DNA from 2 places in the Priestia flexa genome. Region 1 is predicted to be linked to the other one. Evidence: a T-box and tRNA genes for the amino acid it is inferred to sense, from the RefSeq annotation. Region 1 holds a T-box; the other holds one or more tRNA genes.
What was found. The T-box of region 1 lies ahead of thrS (threonine--tRNA ligase). A T-box ahead of a tRNA ligase gene usually reads a tRNA of that ligase, here a tRNA-Thr.
Positions count from the first base shown of each region.

Region 2: it encodes a tRNA-Thr, which carries the amino acid that the T-box ahead of thrS (threonine--tRNA ligase) is inferred to sense. The anticodon was not compared.

Region 1 is NZ_CP090431.1:2,290,126-2,300,294, forward strand. It holds gene LZP85_RS11850 (bifunctional diguanylate cyclase/phosphodiesterase) at 1-356, opposite strand, end outside; gene LZP85_RS11855 (GNAT family N-acetyltransferase) at 518-1,021, opposite strand; gene LZP85_RS11860 (hypothetical protein) at 1,018-1,332, opposite strand; gene LZP85_RS11865 (hypothetical protein) at 1,350-1,574, opposite strand; gene LZP85_RS11870 (MBL fold metallo-hydrolase) at 1,744-2,448, shown strand; gene LZP85_RS11875 (TetR/AcrR family transcriptional regulator) at 2,465-3,031, shown strand; gene LZP85_RS11880 (CapA family protein) at 3,352-4,509, opposite strand; gene LZP85_RS11885 (carboxymuconolactone decarboxylase family protein) at 4,808-5,215, shown strand; gene LZP85_RS11890 (S66 family peptidase) at 5,248-6,264, opposite strand; T-box leader at 6,406-6,627, shown strand; gene thrS (threonine--tRNA ligase) at 6,931-8,127, shown strand; gene LZP85_RS11900 (GNAT family N-acetyltransferase) at 8,169-8,651, opposite strand; gene LZP85_RS11905 (hypothetical protein) at 8,763-9,008, shown strand; gene LZP85_RS11910 (AEC family transporter) at 9,431-10,169, opposite strand, start outside.
Region 2 is NZ_CP090431.1:3,902,606-3,912,774, reverse strand. It holds gene glmS (glutamine--fructose-6-phosphate transaminase (isomerizing)) at 1-581, opposite strand, end outside; gene glmM (phosphoglucosamine mutase) at 1,006-2,352, opposite strand; gene LZP85_RS20225 (CdaR family protein) at 2,387-3,853, opposite strand; gene cdaA (diadenylate cyclase CdaA) at 3,846-4,667, opposite strand; gene LZP85_RS20215 (anti-sigma factor family protein) at 4,859-5,476, opposite strand; gene sigW (RNA polymerase sigma factor SigW) at 5,489-6,052, opposite strand; gene LZP85_RS20205 (aspartyl-phosphate phosphatase Spo0E family protein) at 6,221-6,370, shown strand; gene rocF (arginase) at 6,409-7,308, opposite strand; tRNA gene LZP85_RS20195 (tRNA-Ala) at 7,460-7,535, opposite strand; tRNA gene LZP85_RS20190 (tRNA-Gly) at 7,558-7,632, opposite strand; tRNA gene LZP85_RS20185 (tRNA-Lys) at 7,642-7,714, opposite strand; tRNA gene LZP85_RS20180 (tRNA-Gln) at 7,719-7,793, opposite strand; tRNA gene LZP85_RS20175 (tRNA-Tyr) at 7,800-7,883, opposite strand; tRNA gene LZP85_RS20170 (tRNA-Thr) at 7,893-7,968, opposite strand; tRNA gene LZP85_RS20165 (tRNA-Val) at 7,979-8,054, opposite strand; tRNA gene LZP85_RS20160 (tRNA-Glu) at 8,077-8,151, opposite strand; tRNA gene LZP85_RS20155 (tRNA-Asn) at 8,157-8,231, opposite strand; rRNA gene rrf (5S ribosomal RNA) at 8,242-8,357, opposite strand; rRNA gene LZP85_RS20145 (23S ribosomal RNA) at 8,539-10,169, opposite strand, start outside.

The DNA of each region.
Region 1 (10,169 bases):
CCTGCTGCAACCACAGCTCCCCCAATAATGACCTGTCTAGTACTGACTGTCTTTTGACCAACCATATAAAGCGCTAAACCAGACGCTATTACAGCGGGTAAGATGGACAAAACAACAATGGATAGCTTATAGCTCACAGGAATACTTAGATGGAATGCAAGCATTGCAATAAAGTGCATGGACCAGATGCCACCTCCCATTGCAACTCCTCCTGCTGTTAGCCAAAGCCACTTTGACATCCCTTTTGCTTTGTATATACGCGCGCCAATATTTAATGCCGCAAATGAGTCAATAATAGCAATGACAACTGACAGTATAACCAGCGGCAGTGAATATGTATTTGAAACGATATCCATAAGTCTTATACTTCCTCCTATGTCATCATGTCGTTATAGAGACAGATGAGAGTTAAAATACGTCGGAATCGTCTCTTTCATAAAATAAAGCGATTGTTGACACTATATATATCGACAAAAACAAAAGATTTTCAAGCAACTCATTAATTTGACACAAGAACTCATTGACTCCATTTATAATGGATGAAGGATAAAGAAGAATTGGTTCCACTATTATTCTCTACCTCTTTTTGAACTAAAAATCCATTTTGCTCTAATACTTTCTGTGAAGCAACGTTTGTCGTTGTTGTCTTAGCTTGCAGAGATTTTATCTGTTTGTGTGCTACTAGCTTATCTAAAAGTATTCTTACTGCCTGTGTTGCAATTTTTTGGTCAACATACTCTTCTCCAATCCGATAGCCTAACTCTCCTGCTCCGTCATTAATATCAACTACATTGATTCGTCCAATAATAGCTTGATGCTCATTTTTTATCAAATAAAATAAGGAACATAGTTGCTCCTGTTCAAGCATAAGCGCACGTAGCCTTTCATGAAATCCGCTTTGTGAATAATAGTCTTTACCCCTAGAGGGAACATACTGTTCGAAATACGTACGGTTGATGACTTCAAACTGATATAATGCTTCTTCATCCTCCATGGACAAAGGCTTTAAACATAACTTCATTTCCACTCACTCCTAAAAAAAGAGAAATGTAGCTCCATGCTACATTCCTCTAAGCTCGTTGGTTTTTCAACAATTGAATACTTAGTGAAATAAGCACCGGCTAACAGCAATACAATCGTAAAAGCTACACTCACCACACCTAAAAAATGAAACCAATATGCCGCTAGTTGTAATAAAGCAATAAGAGAAAAACAGATGGGAGTTAGAGCACTTTTAATTCCCTTTAACCCGTGTTTCTTTCTCTTTTGGACAACGTATAGACTTGAAACAATTAAAGCAGCGATAATGACAGTTGTAAAGATGATTTCCAAAGTTCCCCTCTCCTTTCTTATGCATGTTTCTTGACGCGATGCTCATACAGCTTTTCTACAACAGCCCCCATGGCTATCCCTATCACAAACGGCATAACCGATCCAATACTTACCTCAAACCCCGTATCATCATTCATATATTCATAGCTAAAGCGAAGAATTGATATTGAAAATATCTCTCCTATTAGCATTAATACACTCGTTGTAAAGATAAATGTTCCAAACGTTATAAGAAATTTCATTCCGCACCCCTTTTCCTATAATTATCCATTTTATATGAATTAACTAATTTTGTGTAGGTCTTCAGAAAGAAATATTTACCTTAATACTTGAAAATATAAGAAAAAACTAATATTATTAGTTTTATAACTAACAATATTAGTTTTTTTTCTGAATGGAGCTGATAAGTAAATGAAAGTAACTCGATTTGATACGCTTTATCAATTAACTTTTTTTCCGAACTTATTACCTATTAATTGCTACATTATTGAAGAAGAAGCTGAACTAACGCTTATTGATGCAGGATTATTTTCACATGGACCAAAAATAATTGAAGTCATTAAATCCCTTTCTAAGCCTCTGACAACTATCTTATTAACTCATGGTCATGATGATCATGTTGGATCAGTAGATATACTGAAAAAAGAATTTCCACACGCCCAGCTCTGTATATCTGCTCGAGACTCTCTTTTACTCAACGGAGATAAACGCTTGCTAGAAGATGAAGGAATGCTGCCTATTAAGGGGGGAATATCAAACAAAATAAAAAGTTCTCCAGACCGCTTACTCTATGAACAAGATACCGTTGGCTCTTTAAAAGTCATCTCAAGTCCTGGACATACTCCTGGCTCTATCTCTTTATTTGATGAGCGAAATCGCTTTTTAATTGCAGGAGATGCTTTTCAAACAAAAGGTGGTATAGCCGTTGCTGGAATGCTAAATCTTACCTTTCCTTTTCCTGCATTTGCAACATGGGATAAAAAACGTTCACTGAACAGTGCTAAGCAATTAGCTGATTTACATCCCAAGCTGCTAGCTGTTGGACATGGTACATGCATAACAGATCCGTATGAAGCCATGCTAAAAGCTATTCAAAAAGCTGAAAATACATTTTAAAATAGGAGAACATCTAATGTCACCTCGTGCCGGTATCAACTTATCTACTATATTGCAAGCTTCATTATCATTAATTGCTGAAGAAGGACATGATAATTTAACACTTGGAAAGCTAGCTAAAGCATTAAATATTAAGACTCCTTCTTTATATAACCATATCGCTAATCTAGCAGATTTGCGACAGCACCTTGCCATTTATGGCCTACAACAATTATATAAAGTAATGGCTGAAGCAGCGATTGGTCAGTCTGGTGAAAGAGCTATTCTCTCTCTTAGCTTTGCTTACGTAAATTTTGCGAGACAATCTCCTGGTTTGTATGAGGCAATTTCTCGCGTTTCAAATCATGATGATCCAGAGCTTAAAACTCATCAAGAAGCCGTTGTGCAAATTGTGGCTAAATCGATGGATGCTTATTCTATCAATAAAGATACAAAAATTCACCTTGTGCGTGGATTAAGAAGCTTATTACACGGATTTACCTCTATTGAACAACAGCAAGGGTTTCAGCTAGACCTCGATGCTAACACTAGCCTAACTGTCATGATTCAAACGTTTATAAACGGATTTTCAAATATAAAATGAGTTTGGGACATAACAAAATGATTGCTTCTAAAAGACGAACACTAGCTGTTCCCATCTCTTTGATTTGTCTCAACACGTTCGTTCCATTGCGCTACGGTCACTCGCTTTCCGCGGGGAGGAACCTGAGCTTCCTCGCTGCGCTGCGGGATCTCAGTTTTCCCTCTCTTTCCCGCAGGAGTCGAGTGTCCTACGCTCCATTCCACCCTGTTTCCAACATTGTTTTCACAATCAACAAAAAAACCTGAACGATTAAAAGTTATGAACTCTCAATCGTTCAGGTATAGTAGAGGCTGAACTACTTATGTCTCAGGCTCTTTCTTTTATTCTCCGCCTTCATAAACAAGCCAGTTTGAATCTGTAATTTGGGCAGATAAATTAATAATTCTATTTTTAACTCGAGTTGCTTCAGCTCCTTGTAAAGGCGCTGGCTGATAGTTATTTCTTGAAGCTACTGATGAAATGCTAAATGGAATAACCTGAATTTCCTTTTTATCTGTTAGCTCTTCACCTTTCAAATGAAAGGTTTGTTGAAAAACGAAAGTATCTTTATCACTTGGATTTCGATTTCCACCAAACATAAAGTTTCCTAGACTATATACAATGAACTTCCCTTTATACTCTTCAATACCTTGAACAACGTGTGGATGATGTCCTAGAATTAAGTCTGCACCGTTATCAACCGTGTAGCGAGCTAGCTCTTGCTGACTTTGCGTTGGCACAGGGCTTCTTTCGATTCCCCAATGGTAATGTACAATAACAATCTCTGCACCTTCTTTGCGTAAACGCTTGATGCCAGCCTTAACTTCTTTCTTGGCTGTTTCAACGTTTGAATCCCAGCCTTCATATCCCAGTGCACCAACTTTAACACCCTTAACCTCTGTTATGTACTCATTATCGTATCCAAAGTAACCGATATCATTTTCATCTAATGTTTTCATGGTATCTTCATATCCTTGATCTAGATAATCAAAAATGTGATTATTTGCCAAGTTAACAGCTTCAATATTTCCTAGTTTTAAAATATTAACATAGGAAGGGTCCCCTTTAAAACGAAAGGTTTTTGCTGCTTTTTGCGTCGAGTTAGTTAACGTTGTTTCAAGATTAACGGTCGTAAAGTCATCGTTTTCAAATAAATCTTTAATATGTTCTACAAAGTAAGGTAAGCCATTTTTATCTGCTTCATGCGGAAACGACTGTTGATATGGAAAGCTTTCGTCTGTACCAATTGTAAAGTCTCCCGCTGCGCTAATTTTAATCGTTGTTTCTTTTTCATTCTTGACGGCCGCTGCTTTTTTCTCTTTAGCTTCTTCCTTTTTAGGTTGTTCTTTTTCCGTTGAAGCACCGTTGTTACTTGCAGGTTCTGAACGATCCATATTGGCAACGACAAAATAGCCAATGAGAATCAAAGTTAGAATAGTAAAAATCCCTCTTTTTTTCATCCGCCGGTATTTCTGTTTTCTCCCTGTTCTTTCCTCCATCTGACCGATTCCCCTTTATACCATATTCCCCAAAAATCTATCATTTTTTTACAAAAGATGAATCTTTCTACCAAAAGGATACTATAACCTTTTAGAAAAAACTAGGAATATATCAAAAAATCTAAATAAATGACTTTTTCAGATAAACTGTTTCTAAAAATTGATAGTTTCTCAATTGAAAACCATCTATGCATTATTTGTTATATATATAAATAATTATTTTAAATTCTTTTTCAAACGAAAGGGTCTGTTTTATCCCATTACGCTATACTAGAAAAATGAAAGGAGGATGTAAAATATGCCAAGAATTGAACTTTCTAGGGTTGGATTCACGCCTTTTCAACGGCTATTAGGTCACAATGTAGATATTATGAATAAATGGTGTGATTTAGGTGATGAGTTAGAAAGAACTCTTAGTCTATCAGCACAGCTAAAGGAAGAAGTAAGGCGCGTATTAGCTGAAAAAAATGGCTGCGCTTATTGTAAAGCAAAAGGTGCGCCAAATCGTAAACAACAAAATGAGAAAACCATGCTGGCGATTGCCTTTGCAGACGTTTTTTTAAAAGAAAAAGGAAGCGTTCCAGATACTGTCTTTGCCGTTTTAAAAGAGGCCTTTAACGATAAGGAGATTAGCGAGCTTTGTGCTTTTATTTGTTTCACAACCGCTTCTCAATATTATGGAGCTATGCTAGACTTACAGCCATAAAAACTAACAGAGGTTGCATTATGCAACCTCTGTTAGTTTTTAAATGTTTGTTTTATATAACCTTTTCCATTTTTAATTTCTACCTTGGCGAAAGCACCGTTCACAAGCGTAAGCTGAGGAGGCATATGCCCAAAGTCAAGATCATATGCAATAGGTACTTCAAGCTCTTTTAAAAGGGCTTCATACACATCTTCAGCTGTATAGCCTCCGACTGGATGGTTAGCAGTGCTTCGACCAAAAAGTATACCGCTACAATAATCAAACCAACCTGCTAGCTTCATTTGAACGAGTGTACGCCTAAGGTCTGTAGCTGATAGCTCACAGTTTTCAAAATACCAAACGAGCTTTTCACCCTGTAAAAACCTCTGCTGAAAGCTTTTAACATCCCCACATGGTGTGCCAATTGCATGACGGATTACGTCGATACATCCACCAAGTAACCTTCCTTCAATCACAAGCTCTTTGTTCCCAACCATTTTCCACTCGGTAGGTTCGGTTAAATGAAAGACGCAAGGAGATGGATTACTGTGCTGCCATTCTTTTTGAAAATCAGTAGAAGAGTACTGCGTAATACTCTTTCCTTCTTCAAGTTGTAATACTCGTTCCCACATCTTGGTCGTCTCATCCCAGTACTCGCCTCGCAAATCGACTAAATTTGGACCATGAGCTGTTGCAATACCGGTGTTTATGGTTAACGCAAATAGGAATAAGCTTGTATCAGAATAGCCTAAAACCCACTTTGGCTTAATTTCTTGAAATAAAAAGTGCTCAAAAATTTCAATCAAAAGCTCCCCACCCCAAGGCGGAATAATTAAATTTATTTCTTCGTTTTTGAGCATACTCATCAATTCATAAGCTCGCACTTTACCTGAAGCAGACTTTGCTTTTACCTGCGTCCAAACAGTTTGACCGCATTGAACCTTGTACCCACGCTCCTCCATTTTGTCACAAGCTGATTGAAACATCTTATGTAAAGCGTCTGGAACCCCCGAAGAAGGAGCGGTTACACCTATGGTAGCGTCATGCTTTAAACGCGGAAATTGAATCATTACTAGCACTCCTTTATTTCTCTCATCCGAATATGTATTGTTCATCATACCATAATTAACTTTAACTGGGTTATTTTATCTTTATTTTCCTTTTTTTAAAAATCCCTCTTGACTTAAGGAAAATCCATCCATTCTAATCATCCGTAAGCATTGATAAGGACATGAATAACTTTTCATTTCTACTCAGAGACTAGGGCCTTTGGCTGCGAGCCCTTTAGAAACAAAGTTGATTTACCACCTTTGAGCTATTGCGGGGAAATGCTTTGCAAACTATCCGTAATCGGGAAATCCGTTATCGTTTTTGAGCACGACGCTTATTTGTCGTGAAATTAGGGTGGTACCACGACCGCACTCGTCCCTTCTTTTGGGATGAGTGCGGTTTTTTATACAATTTTATAGATGGCGTTGATAAGAATACGAATCTTCTTTTACCTTTTATCCAGAGACTGGGGCCTTTGGCTGCGAGCCCTTTAGAAACAAAGTTGATTTACCATCTTTGAGCTATTGCGGGGAAATGCTTTGCAAACTATCCGTAATCGGGAAATCCGTTATCGTTTTTGAGCACGACGTTTTTTTGTCGTGAAACTAGGGTGGTACCACGACCGCACTCGTCCCTTCTTTTGGGATGAGTGCGGTTTTTTTTATTTAATTATGAGGAGGAAAAACATGAGAAACGCAAAACTTGAAAAGCAAAACCATCAGCAGCTAGGAAAAGAGCTTGAACTCTTTTTGACTCTAGAAGAAGCACCCGGCATGCCCTTTTTCTTACCAAACGGCATGGCCATTCGAAACGAACTCGTTAACGATTGGAAACAAAAGCATATTCAAGCTCAATACGCAGAGATTCAAACACCCGTTATGATGAAACAGCATTTATGGGAACAGTCTGGACACTGGGACCATTATCAAGAAAACATGTATTTTTCAAACGTAGATGAACAAAGCTATGCCCTAAAGCCAATGAACTGCCCCGGCGCAATCTTATTGTTCAACAGCAAACGTAGAAGCTATCGAGAGCTTCCGGTTCGTTTTGCTGAGCTTGGGCTCGTACACAGACATGAACTATCCGGATCTTTAAACGGTTTGTTTCGCGTTCGCTCATTTACTCAGGATGACGCTCATTTATTTGTTACGCCTTCTCAAATCGAAGCAGAGCTTGATGGTGTCTTGAAGCTAGTTCATGAATTTTATGAGCAGTTTGGCTTTGAGTATAAGATAGAACTTTCAACTCGTCCTGAAAAATACATGGGAGACTTAAGCATGTGGGAACAAGCGGAAGCGTCTCTTGAAAATGTCTTAAAAGCAAGAGGGTTAGCGTACGATATTAATAAAGGAGACGGAGCGTTCTACGGGCCTAAAATTGATTTTCATATTTTAGACTCCCTTGGCCGAAGCTGGCAGTGTGGAACAGTTCAACTGGATTTTCAAATGCCTGAAAAATTCGACTGCACATATATCGGAGAAGATAACAACCCTCATCGCCCAGTAATGATTCATCGCGCAATTTACGGTTCAATCGAGCGTTTTATGGGTATTTTAATCGAGCATTATGGTGGAGACTTCCCTCTTTGGCTTGCACCTGTTCAAGTGAAAATTCTCCCGATTGCTGATGCTCATATAGATTACGCAAATGAAGTTGCACAGCGCTTACGTCAGCATGGAAGACGGGTTGAAGTTGATAGCCGCAAAGAAAAGATTGGCCTTAAAATTCGGGAAGCTACGCTAAGAAAATCTCCTTATATCGTAATTGTCGGCGATCAAGAAGTAGCCAACAACAGTCTTGCCGTTCGAAAGCGCTCAGATAATAGCCAGCACTCCCTAAGCTTTGATGATTTTTTATTCGAGCTTGCGCAAAATAGATAAAAAGGAAGCGCTCAATATAACTATACTGAGCGCTTCCTTTTTTAAAACAGCAGTTCAAGCTGACGGCTTTTAGTAGTAAACCCCATGTTTTCATAGAACTTTATTGCACGTTCGTTAAATTCCAACACGTTTAGTTCAATAGCATCTACTGATTTTTCTCTGCCGTATTTAACAATTTCATTCATTAATAGCTTGCCAATTCCTTTGCTTTGATGATCCTCACTAATACCGATGCTTCGAATGAATAAAGTGCACCGATTTTTTAAAATGGGATTAGTATGTCCTGCCTTTTTAAAATCAAGGATGACATATCCAACCACAGACTTCTCTCGATCTCGTACGACTAGTAATTCTGTTTCAGCCGATTCGAGCCATTGTTGATATTCACTGTAGGACAGAGATGAATCCTTCTTCTCATATAAATCAGGCCTTCCTTTAATATGAAGCTTCTGCACTTGATTTTTCAGCTCTGAAAATGATAAAAAATCACTTTCAGCTGCCTTCATTACGGAATATAGATTCATAGATTTTTCTCCTTTATTTTATTTTCAAAAAATAATGTACGTAAACGAGATTATTGCCCAAACGTTTTATAGGCTGCTGCATATACTTCTAAAGAAAAAGGAGGTATTGTTATGTATCAAAACCAACACGTATACAATCAGCACGATTTTCGGAGACCTTATGGCAGACCAGGCGGCTTCGGTCGACCATTTGGCAGACCATTCGGACGTCCTTTTGGAGGCCCGTTTATCTTCGGTGCTCCATTCTTAGGAGGATTAGCTGGCGGATTGCTTGCTAGCTCTCTATACGGCGGAGGATTCGGACCATACCCTTATCCACCATACCCTTACTACCCACCATATGGCTACTATTATTAAGAAGACATGGCTTATGCCATGTCTTTTTTACCTATTAGTAAACCTATACTCTTAAAAGATTTATACTTATAAAAAGCGGAATAGTAGCTAACAAATCGGAAAGAAATAAAGTAAATAATTGATTCATCAATCATCCCCCTATAATTTTCCACTATGAATATAGTAACATATAAGTAAACTGTTGTTAGTGCATCGAATCTTAATGATCTAAATAAGTCGTATATTCTCTCATTAAAAATGAAACGCCCGTCACAAATGAAATTAAAAAACAAACGCCGGTTACATAGTGCGAAAAACCATAGAGTAAATACATGAAAAGAAAAACGATAAATGTAAGTATGAAAAGCCACTTAACGTATTTTTTGATTACATAGGACTGTTGCTTCTGCATATTATCTATCCTTTCAGCTTTTAACTTATATCTACAGTACAATCCAAAACACAATGGGTAACGTCACTAAGCTTAAAGACGTGCTGAATAGTGTAGCAACCGAGACAAACTCCGGTTCCGTGTCGAATTGCATGGCATACATCGTTGTATTGGCAGCTGTAGGCATAGCAGCCATGATAATCATAATTTGCTTTGTCATATCATCCACAGGTAAGAATAATGTTAAGACATATGCAATAACTGGTGAAATAGCTAGCTTAATAGCAAGGGAGAAAGATAATTTCTTCTTGGCTAAATTTCGAACGGATATAGTAGCAAGCTGCATTCCCAGCACAAGCATAATTGTCGGGATAGCGGCATTAGCAACTAAGTCAACAGCTTGATAAACTGATTTGCTCAGTTCTATATGTAAAAGCTGAAACATCCCTCCAACAACTGCGCCATATATAATTGGCATTCTCTTAACTGCACGCAGCGACTCTTTTATTCCACTTGTCGCTTTCCCTCCTTTAGCAGCATAATATACACCAATTGTACACATCACTAACTGCTGAATAACCATCAGTATAATAGCAGATTCAAGCCCTGTTGCGCCGAAAAGCAACAGTACAACCGGCGTGCCATAATTTCCGTTATTCATAAAAGCAGAAGCTAGAATCATTCCACATGTTTGTGAATTTATGTAGCCATTTATCCACGATAGGATAAATACCACGCTAATTAGTAGAAAACAAAGACCAAACGTATATAAAATAAAATATGCATATTCT
Region 2 (10,169 bases), 1.6 Mb from region 1:
ATTGCATCACTTGCTACAACGTTAAAGCCTTCACCTAAACCAACAAGTAACGGACTTTTATTTTTAGCAACATAAATTGTGTTTTTATCTTCATTATCAATTAATGCTAGTGCATAAGATCCGTGTAGTAAGCTTACCGCTTTACGGAATGCTTCTTCTACTTCTAATCCTTCACTTGCAATTTTTTCAATTAAATGAACGATTACTTCTGTATCCGTTTCACTTTTGAATTCAACATCTTGTAAATACTCACGCTTTAAGATTGCGTAGTTCTCAATAACTCCGTTGTGAACTAGCGTAAAGCGACCGTTATGACTTTGGTGTGGGTGAGCATTTTCACGGCTTGGAACACCGTGTGTTGCCCAGCGCGTATGACCGATACCAGCTGGTGCTACAACGTTATTATCGACTGATTGACGTAGTTCAGCAATACGTCCTTTTTCTTTGAATACGTGTACGCCACCGTCATTAACAACTGCAATACCCGCTGAGTCATATCCACGATATTCTAATTTTTCAAGACCACGTAATAAAATTTCCTTTGAATCTTGAGTTCCAATATAACCTACAATTCCGCACATAGATTGTAATCCTCCTTAAAGTAATGAAGAACGTTACCTTCTTCACAATAACGATTATCTTCTTAATGCGTTTGTCCAAAGAGTCACCCCTTTGTTTTTCACATTAAGCTTTCGATTGTGATAATCAACAACCGGGAGGCATCCGCCGATACTTCGATAAACCTCCTCCTCGTCAACTAAGCCACTGTCGTCTCAGACTTAGTTCAGGCGCTTTTACATATATTAAATTACTTTTAACATTCCCTCCTTTTGTAAACTAGAGACGAACAGATTTAATCTTACAACAAAGCATAAGAAATCGTCAATTATCTTTATTACCAATAGTAAAAACAGGCCTTTTTGCGTGCCGCTTTGTACAATTGGCATAATATAAAAATATGCATAAGCAGCTCATGTGGTCACTGCTTATGCATAGAATGATGAATTACTCTAGTCCCATTTCTTCTTTTACAACTTCAACAATGCGGTTTACGTAAGTCTCACACTCATTTTGGCTTGGTGCTTCAACCATTACGCGCACAAGTGGCTCTGTACCTGAAGGGCGAACAAGAACGCGACCGTTTCCAGCCATTTCTTTTTCTACTTCGGTAATTATTTCTTTTACCTTCTCGTTTTCAGTTACGTGATGTTTATCCGTTACTCTCACGTTTACAAGCAGCTGTGGAAACTTTGTCATTTCGTTTGCTAGTTCAGATAATTTTTTATTTGTTGCCTTCATAATATTTACAAGCTGAATCGCAGACAACATACCGTCTCCTGTCGTGTTATAATCAAGGAAGATAATATGACCTGATTGCTCTCCACCTAAATTGTATTGATGTACTTTCATCTCTTCTACCACGTAGCGATCTCCAACCGCTGTCTGAGCACTTTCAATTCCGTTTGCTTCAAGAGCCTTGTAGAATCCAAGGTTACTCATAACCGTAGAGACAAGCGTGTTATGTTTTAAACGCCCTTGTTCAAATAAATACTTTGCACAAATGAACATAATTTGATCGCCATCTACAATGTCACCATTTTCATCAATTGCAATTAGTCGGTCGCCGTCACCATCAAAAGCTAATCCTACGTCCGCACCTTTTTCTTTCACAAATGCTGATAATGCTTCAGGGTGAGTAGAACCAACACCTTCGTTAATATTTAATCCATTTGGAGATGCACCCATTGTTGAAATATCAGCATCTAAGTCTGCAAATAAATGTGCTGCTAGAGATGAAGTCGCACCATGTGCACAGTCAAGCGCAACGTGTAAGCCAGAAAAATCTTCATCGATTGTTTGCTTCAGATACTGAAGATATTTTTGACCGCCTTCAAAATAGTCATTTACCTGTCCAAGATCTTTACCAACAGGTCTTGGTAGCTCATCTTTTGGATTATCAATTAATGCTTCAATTTCATTTTCTTGAGCATCAGATAACTTGAATCCATCTGGACCAAAAAACTTGATTCCGTTATCTTGCACTGGGTTGTGTGAAGCAGAAATCATAACCCCTGCTTGTGCACCCAGCGCTTTTGTTAAGTAAGAAACACCTGGAGTTGAGATTACACCCAAGCGCATTACCTCCGCTCCGATAGATAGAAGACCTGCTACCAAAGCTCCCTCTAACATATGCCCTGATACACGCGTATCGCGACCGATTAGGACTTTTGGTCGTTCTGTATCTTTTGTTAATACGTATCCTCCAAAACGACCAATTTTAAATGCAAGCTCAGGTGTTAATTCACTGTTTGCAACACCCCTTACACCGTCTGTTCCAAAATACTTACCCATTCTTTTTCTCTCCTTTTATGTCCATTGTGTATATTTAATTTGCGGATGATGAGCCACTTTCTTCATTACTTGCATTGTTTTCACCGTTACCTTCATCCTCTTCGTTAGATCCGGTATTATCAGACGGATCAGAAGGCTCGTCCGGATTATTATTACCGCCTTCTTCTGGTGGTTCAGAAGGGTTTTGTTCTTCTTCATCTGAAGGGTTTCTTTCACTAACTTTCACTCGTAGCGTTTTTGTAGAAAGAGTGCCTTCAATCCCGCTTGGAACCGTTAAAGAAATAGGAACTGAAAACTCACCAGGTGTTAACCTTGCGACATTGGCAGATATACCAATATCACTTCGAGTAACATTTCTTAGCTGTTGTTGTGGTCCTGATAGGTCAACTCGTACCGCTCCGTTTTTAGGAGATAAAATTTCATATTTATATTTGGAGTTTTGACCATTTAATGACACTGACAAGCTTTCAAACGACTTTTTTCCATCTTTCTCTTCTTCGGCTACAGAGGTTTCTTCTGCGTCAGTTTCTTCTTCCTCTTCTTCATCCAGCTTTTTTACGTTTACACTCACTGTAACTTGCTTAGGCTGAACGCTATCTGCACCTTCTGGAACAGGGACATCAACTTTTACTTCGGAAGTTTTGGAAATCCCCGTCACGTCGACTGGGATATTATCAATTGACGAGATAGAATCTAATACGTCTTTTTCACCAATAACGGTTACTTCATCTTTATCTAAAGAGAGATCTGTAATTTCAATTCCTTCGCCTAAGGTGCCCGTTTGCTCAAGGCTAATCGGAACCTTCTTACTTCTATTTTCAATTGGGATTGTAACATTAACTACTTCTGGTTCAATAGCTACATCTAGCTTATTCAGGTTTTTATCAAATGCTACTACCTCTGCTTGTTCATTTACATCTTTACTTACGTTATCTAATTCAACAAGAGCTTTTACATAGGCTACTTGCGATAGCTGACTCTTAGCTCCAGTAACCGTTACCGTCTCTGGACTAATTTGTGCAGAGCCCGCTTTATAACCTTTTTTTACCTGATTTTTATCAAAGCTTGCTTCTACTGGAAATTCTTGTGATTGTTGATTTTCAATGCTAACTGTTACGACTTGCGGATCAATTTTAACATCCAGACGATCCGAAATATTTCGGTGTTGTAATTCTACTTGGTGCTCTCCCAAACCGTAGTTATTTAAATCCACATATACTTCCAAATCTTGCTTTAGCTTTTCTTGTTGAAGAGCACTTTTAGAACCTTCTAAAGTAACATTAACCGTATCTGGAACACCGCTAATAATCATATTATCTTGATCATAGGAGACTTCCACAGGAACATTTGTAATGGTTTCTGTACCTGTTCCTGATGATTTACTTGTGCCAAGGATTGTATTTGTATCTTGATTATCGATGCTAACAGATAGATAAAGCATCAAAGCTAAAAGAAGCGCAATTATTTTCATGATCCAAGGATTGTTTAATAATCTATCCATTCTTCTTCGACCTCCATTGCCAACGAGCTGAAGAAGATGCTCTTGAAGTATTAACCAACTCTTTCTCAAGCATTTCTTTTAACGTATCAATTGTTAACTCACGATATAACTCACCATTCTTTGTCACAGAAATACCACCTGTTTCTTCAGATACTATAACCGTTATACTATCTGTTACTTCACTAATACCAACAGCTGCTCGGTGACGAGTTCCTAGCTCCTTTGAAATGAAGGGGCTTTCGGAAAGTGGTAAGTAGCAAGCTGCAGCTGAAACTTGATTGCGCTGTAAAATAACGGCTCCATCATGCAATGGCGTATTAGGAATAAATAAATTAATCAATAGCTCTGATGAAACATTGGCATTTAGCGGAATACCTGTTTCAATATAATCATTCATTCCTGTTTCTCGCTCAATCGAAATTAAAGCTCCTATACGACGCTTTGCCATATAATGCGTAGCTTTTGTAATAGCTTCAATTGTTAATGCGCGTTCATCCTCTTCAGGAAGGCTAGCTTTAGAAAATAAACTCCCTCTTCCTAATTGCTCCAACGCTCTGCGAACTTCAGGTTGGAAAATAATAATAACTGCTAAAAATCCCCATGTTAAGGCTTGATCCATTAACCATTGTAATGTGTTTAGGCCCAGGAAGTTACTAATAAAGCGTACAACAACGATGACGATTATTCCTTTGAGTAACTGTACAGCTTTCGTACCTCTGATGACCATTATCAATTTATATATAACAAACCAAACAAGGAGAACATCGATTATATTTCCTAAATATGCGAAGATCGGTAGCTCTCCAAAAGGCATCGTCTCACTTCCTCTATTTATATGTAGTCAATTAAACATAACTTTTTTATTATATCATAAATTTAAAATTCCCTACTAGTTAGACATAACAACAATTGGTTTTTATTTACAAAAAGAATCGTCCAATAGTCGTGATGACCGGGGACGATTCTTTAGCAAATCTTTATTTTTACCGTCAAGGGAACTTGTTTTTATTCATTATTTGACAGGTTAACTGCGTCTTTAACACCATTCTTTACATTGTACCAAATCCATTCAAACATTTGGTCTAATTCTTCAATATCACCGGTAACCTCCCCCGCAGATGCAAGGTATTGATCACCATTAATAACTGTAATATTTCCATCTACCGTTCCTTCTACTTTTATATCACCGTTGCGTACAGTAACATCTCCTTTAACCACTTCGCCAGCTGGTACAATAACAGTCTTGTTTTCAATCACAAGGTTATCCTGCTTAGAGACTGCAAACTCTTCGTTAGTATTCCATGCTGAAAAAGTAGCCCCAGACATTAACAACGTAAACACAGCAGCTGCTGTTAAAAATGGGTGATTGGTAAACCAACGATTCATTCTTACAGCGCTCTTCTCTTTAGGAAGACCTGCCATAATATTAGCCGTAAAGTTCATAGGTGTATCAATATGAGAAGTGCTTTGAACAAAAGCAATGGTTCGCTTTAATTGTTTAAAATGTTCTTGGCATGCATCACATTCCTGTAAATGCTGCTTCAATAACTGTTCATTCTCTTTTGTAAGATCTCCATCTAAGTATTCATGGATTAGATTTACATAGGAACTTGAGCATTTCATTATTTTCACTCCTTACAAATGGCGAAGTCTGTTTCTTAAGGCTTCCCTTCCTCTATGAATTCTTGTCTTTACAGTACCAATCGGTAGCTCTAAAATTTCACTAATTTCTTTCAAAGAAAGTTCATCAATATATTTCAGCACAATAACTGTACGATATTTCTCAGGTAGCTTTAAAATTTCAGATTGAATTAAGTCTTGCAGCTCTCCTCTTTCTAATTCATCTTCAGGGAGTGCTTGGTCTGCAGCAATCTGTGAGTACATATTAAGACCTTCCGTTCCAGCTACTTCTGCATCTAAATAATAATCTGGCTTCTTTTTACGAATTTTATCAATACAAAGATTTGTTGCAATCCGATATAGCCATGTGGAAAATTTCTTGGATGAGTCATAACTGTGAATATTAACATAGGCTCGAATAAAAGCTTCCTGAGCCGCATCTTGCGCTTCTTCACGATTACCTAACATGCGATAGCATAGCTGATAGAGCTTATCTTTATGATATTCTACAATATCAGCAAACGCATCTTGATCGCCTTTTTTTACTTTTTTTATTTTCCGCTTTAATAATAACTCCATGTAAAAGTGACCTCCGCCCATTGCGGGATAGTATATATACGTTTACTTCTAATTAAAGTTTCATTCATGCTTAATTATTTTAACAAAAATTTGATGTTTATGTTTAAGATTTTTTAAATTGGGATATTTATGAAGTAAAAGACTATTATAAAGTGAGGAATGTCGCTGATGGAGAAAAATTTACTGGAACGAATTGAAGAGCATCGCCACATGATGTTAAATACTGCACAACAAACATCTCTATGTTCTAAAGAGGTACTGAGGTTAAGCTCAGAGTTAGATACACTATTAAACCAATATACAAAGCAATCAAACTAAATCAGCCCTTGTTTTCAACAACAAGAGCTGATTCTTTTTTATAGTAATTTTTCGCCGAATAAAGAACCCATCAACGCAACAGCCACCGTTGCTGTTTTATTACGCTCATCTAAGATGGGATTAACTTCTACAAACTCAGCTGAAGTAACGACGTTAGATTCAGCTAGCATTTCCATAGCTAGATGGCTTTCTCTGTAGCTAATTCCTCCAATAACAGGTGTTCCTACTCCAGGTGCGTCATGAGGGTCTAAACCATCTAAGTCGAGTGACAAATGTACTCCATCTGTTTTATCTTTCAAGTAAGAAATTGTCTCTTCCATAACATGTGCCATTCCAAGTCTATCAACTTCATGCATCGTGTATACCTTAATGCCAATCTCTTTAATTAATTCTCTTTCTCCTTCATCTAAAGAACGTGCACCAATAATCACAATGTTTTCAGGCTTAATTTTTGGCATGTATCCAAAAATATTTGTTAACGTTGGATGCCCAATGCCTAGACTAGCTGCTAGTGGCATTCCATGTATGTTGCCTGATGGAGAAGTGTCAGCCGTATTTAAATCTCCATGTGCGTCATACCAAATAACTCCAAGATTCTCATAATGCTTGCTAACACCGGCTAACGTCCCAATAGCAATACTATGATCACCACCAAGTACAAGTGGAAAATTACCATTTGTAATAACATGATCTACTTTAGACGCTAATCGTTCACTAGCATCTGCTACAGCCTTCAAGTTTTTTAAATTTGTTTTTAAATCATTATGTACTCTTTCTGCAGGAGCAATTTCAATATTCCCTTCGTCCTTAACCACATAACCAATATTTTCAATTCGCTCTACTACTCCCGCATAACGAATCGCACTTGGCCCCATGTCTACCCCTCGACGTGTTTGGCCTAAATCCATTGGTACACCAATAATTGATACATTTTTCATTTCTCTTTCTCCCCTTTTTATCTTTCATACTCCTATTGTATAGCTAAAAGTAAGAATGGCTCAACTCAACACTTTTCTGAATATATATACAACTTAAAAAGAGACAAAAAAACCTCTAAACCGTTGTTTAGAGGTGAATAATTTATGTAATTGGTGGAGCCTAGCGGGATCGAACCGCTGACCTCCTGCGTGCAAGGCAGGCGCTCTCCCAGCTGAGCTAAGGCCCCAACAAAACGAAATAATAATAATTGGAGCGGAAGACGAGGTTCGAACTCGCGACCCCCACCTTGGCAAGGTGGTGTTCTACCACTGAACTACTTCCGCATATAAGAGTGAGCCATGAAGGACTCGAACCTTCGACCCTCTGATTAAAAGTCAGATGCTCTACCAACTGAGCTAATGGCTCTTAATGGCTGGGCTAGCTGGATTCGAACCAACGCATGACGGAGTCAAAGTCCGTTGCCTTACCGCTTGGCTATAGCCCAATAAGATGGTGGAGGGGGGCAGATTCGAACTGCCGAACCCGAAGGAGCGGATTTACAGTCCGCCGCGTTTAGCCACTTCGCTACCCCTCCAGAAAACAATGGTGCCGGCAAGAGGACTTGAACCCCCAACCTACTGATTACAAGTCAGTTGCTCTACCAGTTGAGCTACACCGGCAACATGTTCATGGTGGAGGATGACGGGATCGAACCGCCGACCCCCTGCTTGTAAGGCAGGTGCTCTCCCAGCTGAGCTAATCCTCCAAATTTCTTGTATAAAATTAAGTGGTGACCCGTACGGGATTCGAACCCGTGTTACCGCCGTGAAAGGGCGGTGTCTTAACCGCTTGACCAACGGGCCATAAATGGCTCCACAGGTAGGACTCGAACCTACGACCGATCGGTTAACAGCCGATTGCTCTACCACTGAGCTACTGTGGAATCTTATAAAGCCTGGCAACGTCCTACTCTCACAGGGACAAAGTCCCAACTACCATCGGCGCTAGAGAACTTAACTTCCGTGTTCGGCATGGGAACGGGTGTGACCTCTCTGCTATCGCCACCAGACATGTTTTGAGATTATTCTCTCAAAACTAGATAACATTTCGCTGAGTACTAAGTTTACTGTCTAGCTACAGCTCCTAATTGTTCGGTCGTTTCACTTCTGTTATTGAAACCAAAGAGCGGTTTCCCCTATCAGAAGCTCCAACGCCTTTCACAATTGAACAGTCGCCTTCGCTTTTCTAATTTGGTTAAGTCCTCGATCGATTAGTATCAGTCAGCTACACACGTCGCCGTGCTTCCACCTCTGACCTATCAACCTGATCATCTTTCAGGGATCTTACTAGCTTGCGCTATGGGAAATCTCATCTTGAGGGGGGCTTCATGCTTAGATGCTTTCAGCACTTATCCCGTCCACACATAGCTACCCAGCGATGCCTTTGGCAAGACAACTGGTACACCAGCGGTGTGTCCATCCCGGTCCTCTCGTACTAAGGACAGCTCCTCTCAAATTTCCTACGCCCACGACGGATAGGGACCGAACTGTCTCACGACGTTCTGAACCCAGCTCGCGTACCGCTTTAATGGGCGAACAGCCCAACCCTTGGGACCGACTACAGCCCCAGGATGCGATGAGCCGACATCGAGGTGCCAAACCTCCCCGTCGATGTGGACTCTTGGGGGAGATAAGCCTGTTATCCCCGGGGTAGCTTTTATCCGTTGAGCGATGGCCCTTCCATGCGGAACCACCGGATCACTAAGCCCGACTTTCGTCCCTGCTCGACTTGTAGGTCTCGCAGTCAAGCTCCCTTGTGCCTTTACACTCTACGAATGATTTCCAACCATTCTGAGGGAACCTTTGGGCGCCTCCGTTACTCTTTAGGAGGCGACCGCCCCAGTCAAACTGCCCACCTGACACTGTCTCCCAGCCCGATCAGGGCTGTGGGTTAGAATTTCAATACAACCAGGGTAGTATCCCACCGACGCCTCCACCGAAGCTAGCGCTCCGGCTTCTCAGGCTCCTACCTATCCTGTACAAGCTGTACCAAAATTCAATATCAGGCTACAGTAAAGCTCCACGGGGTCTTTCCGTCCTGTCGCGGGTAACCTGCATCTTCACAGGTACTATAATTTCACCGAGTCTCTCGTTGAGACAGTGCCCAGATCGTTACGCCTTTCGTGCGGGTCGGAACTTACCCGACAAGGAATTTCGCTACCTTAGGACCGTTATAGTTACGGCCGCCGTTTACTGGGGCTTCGATTCAGAGCTTCTCCCAAAGGATAACCCCTCCTCTTAACCTTCCAGCACCGGGCAGGCGTCAGCCCCTATACTTCGCCTTGCGGCTTCGCAGAGACCTGTGTTTTTGCTAAACAGTCGCCTGGGCCTATTCACTGCGGCTCTCTCGGGCTATACACCCTACCAGAGCACCCCTTCTCCCGAAGTTACGGGGTCATTTTGCCGAGTTCCTTAACGAGAGTTCTCTCGATCACCTTAGGATTCTCTCCTCGCCTACCTGTGTCGGTTTGCGGTACGGGCACCTCCCGCCTCGCTAGAGGCTTTTCTTGGCAGTGTGGAATCAAGAACTTCGGTACTATATTTCCCTCGTCATCACAGCTCAGCCTTATGATGAGCGGATTTGCCTACTCATCAGCCTAACTGCTTGAACGCGCATATCCAGCAGCGCGCTTACTCTATCCTCCTGCGTCCCCCCATTACTCAAACGGCGGGGAGGTGGTACAGGAATATCAACCTGTTGGCCATCGCCTACGCTTTTCAGCCTCGGCTTAGGTCCCGACTAACCCTGAGCGGACGAGCCTTCCTCAGGAAACCTTAGGCATTCGGTGGACAAGATTCTCACTTGTCTTTCGCTACTCATA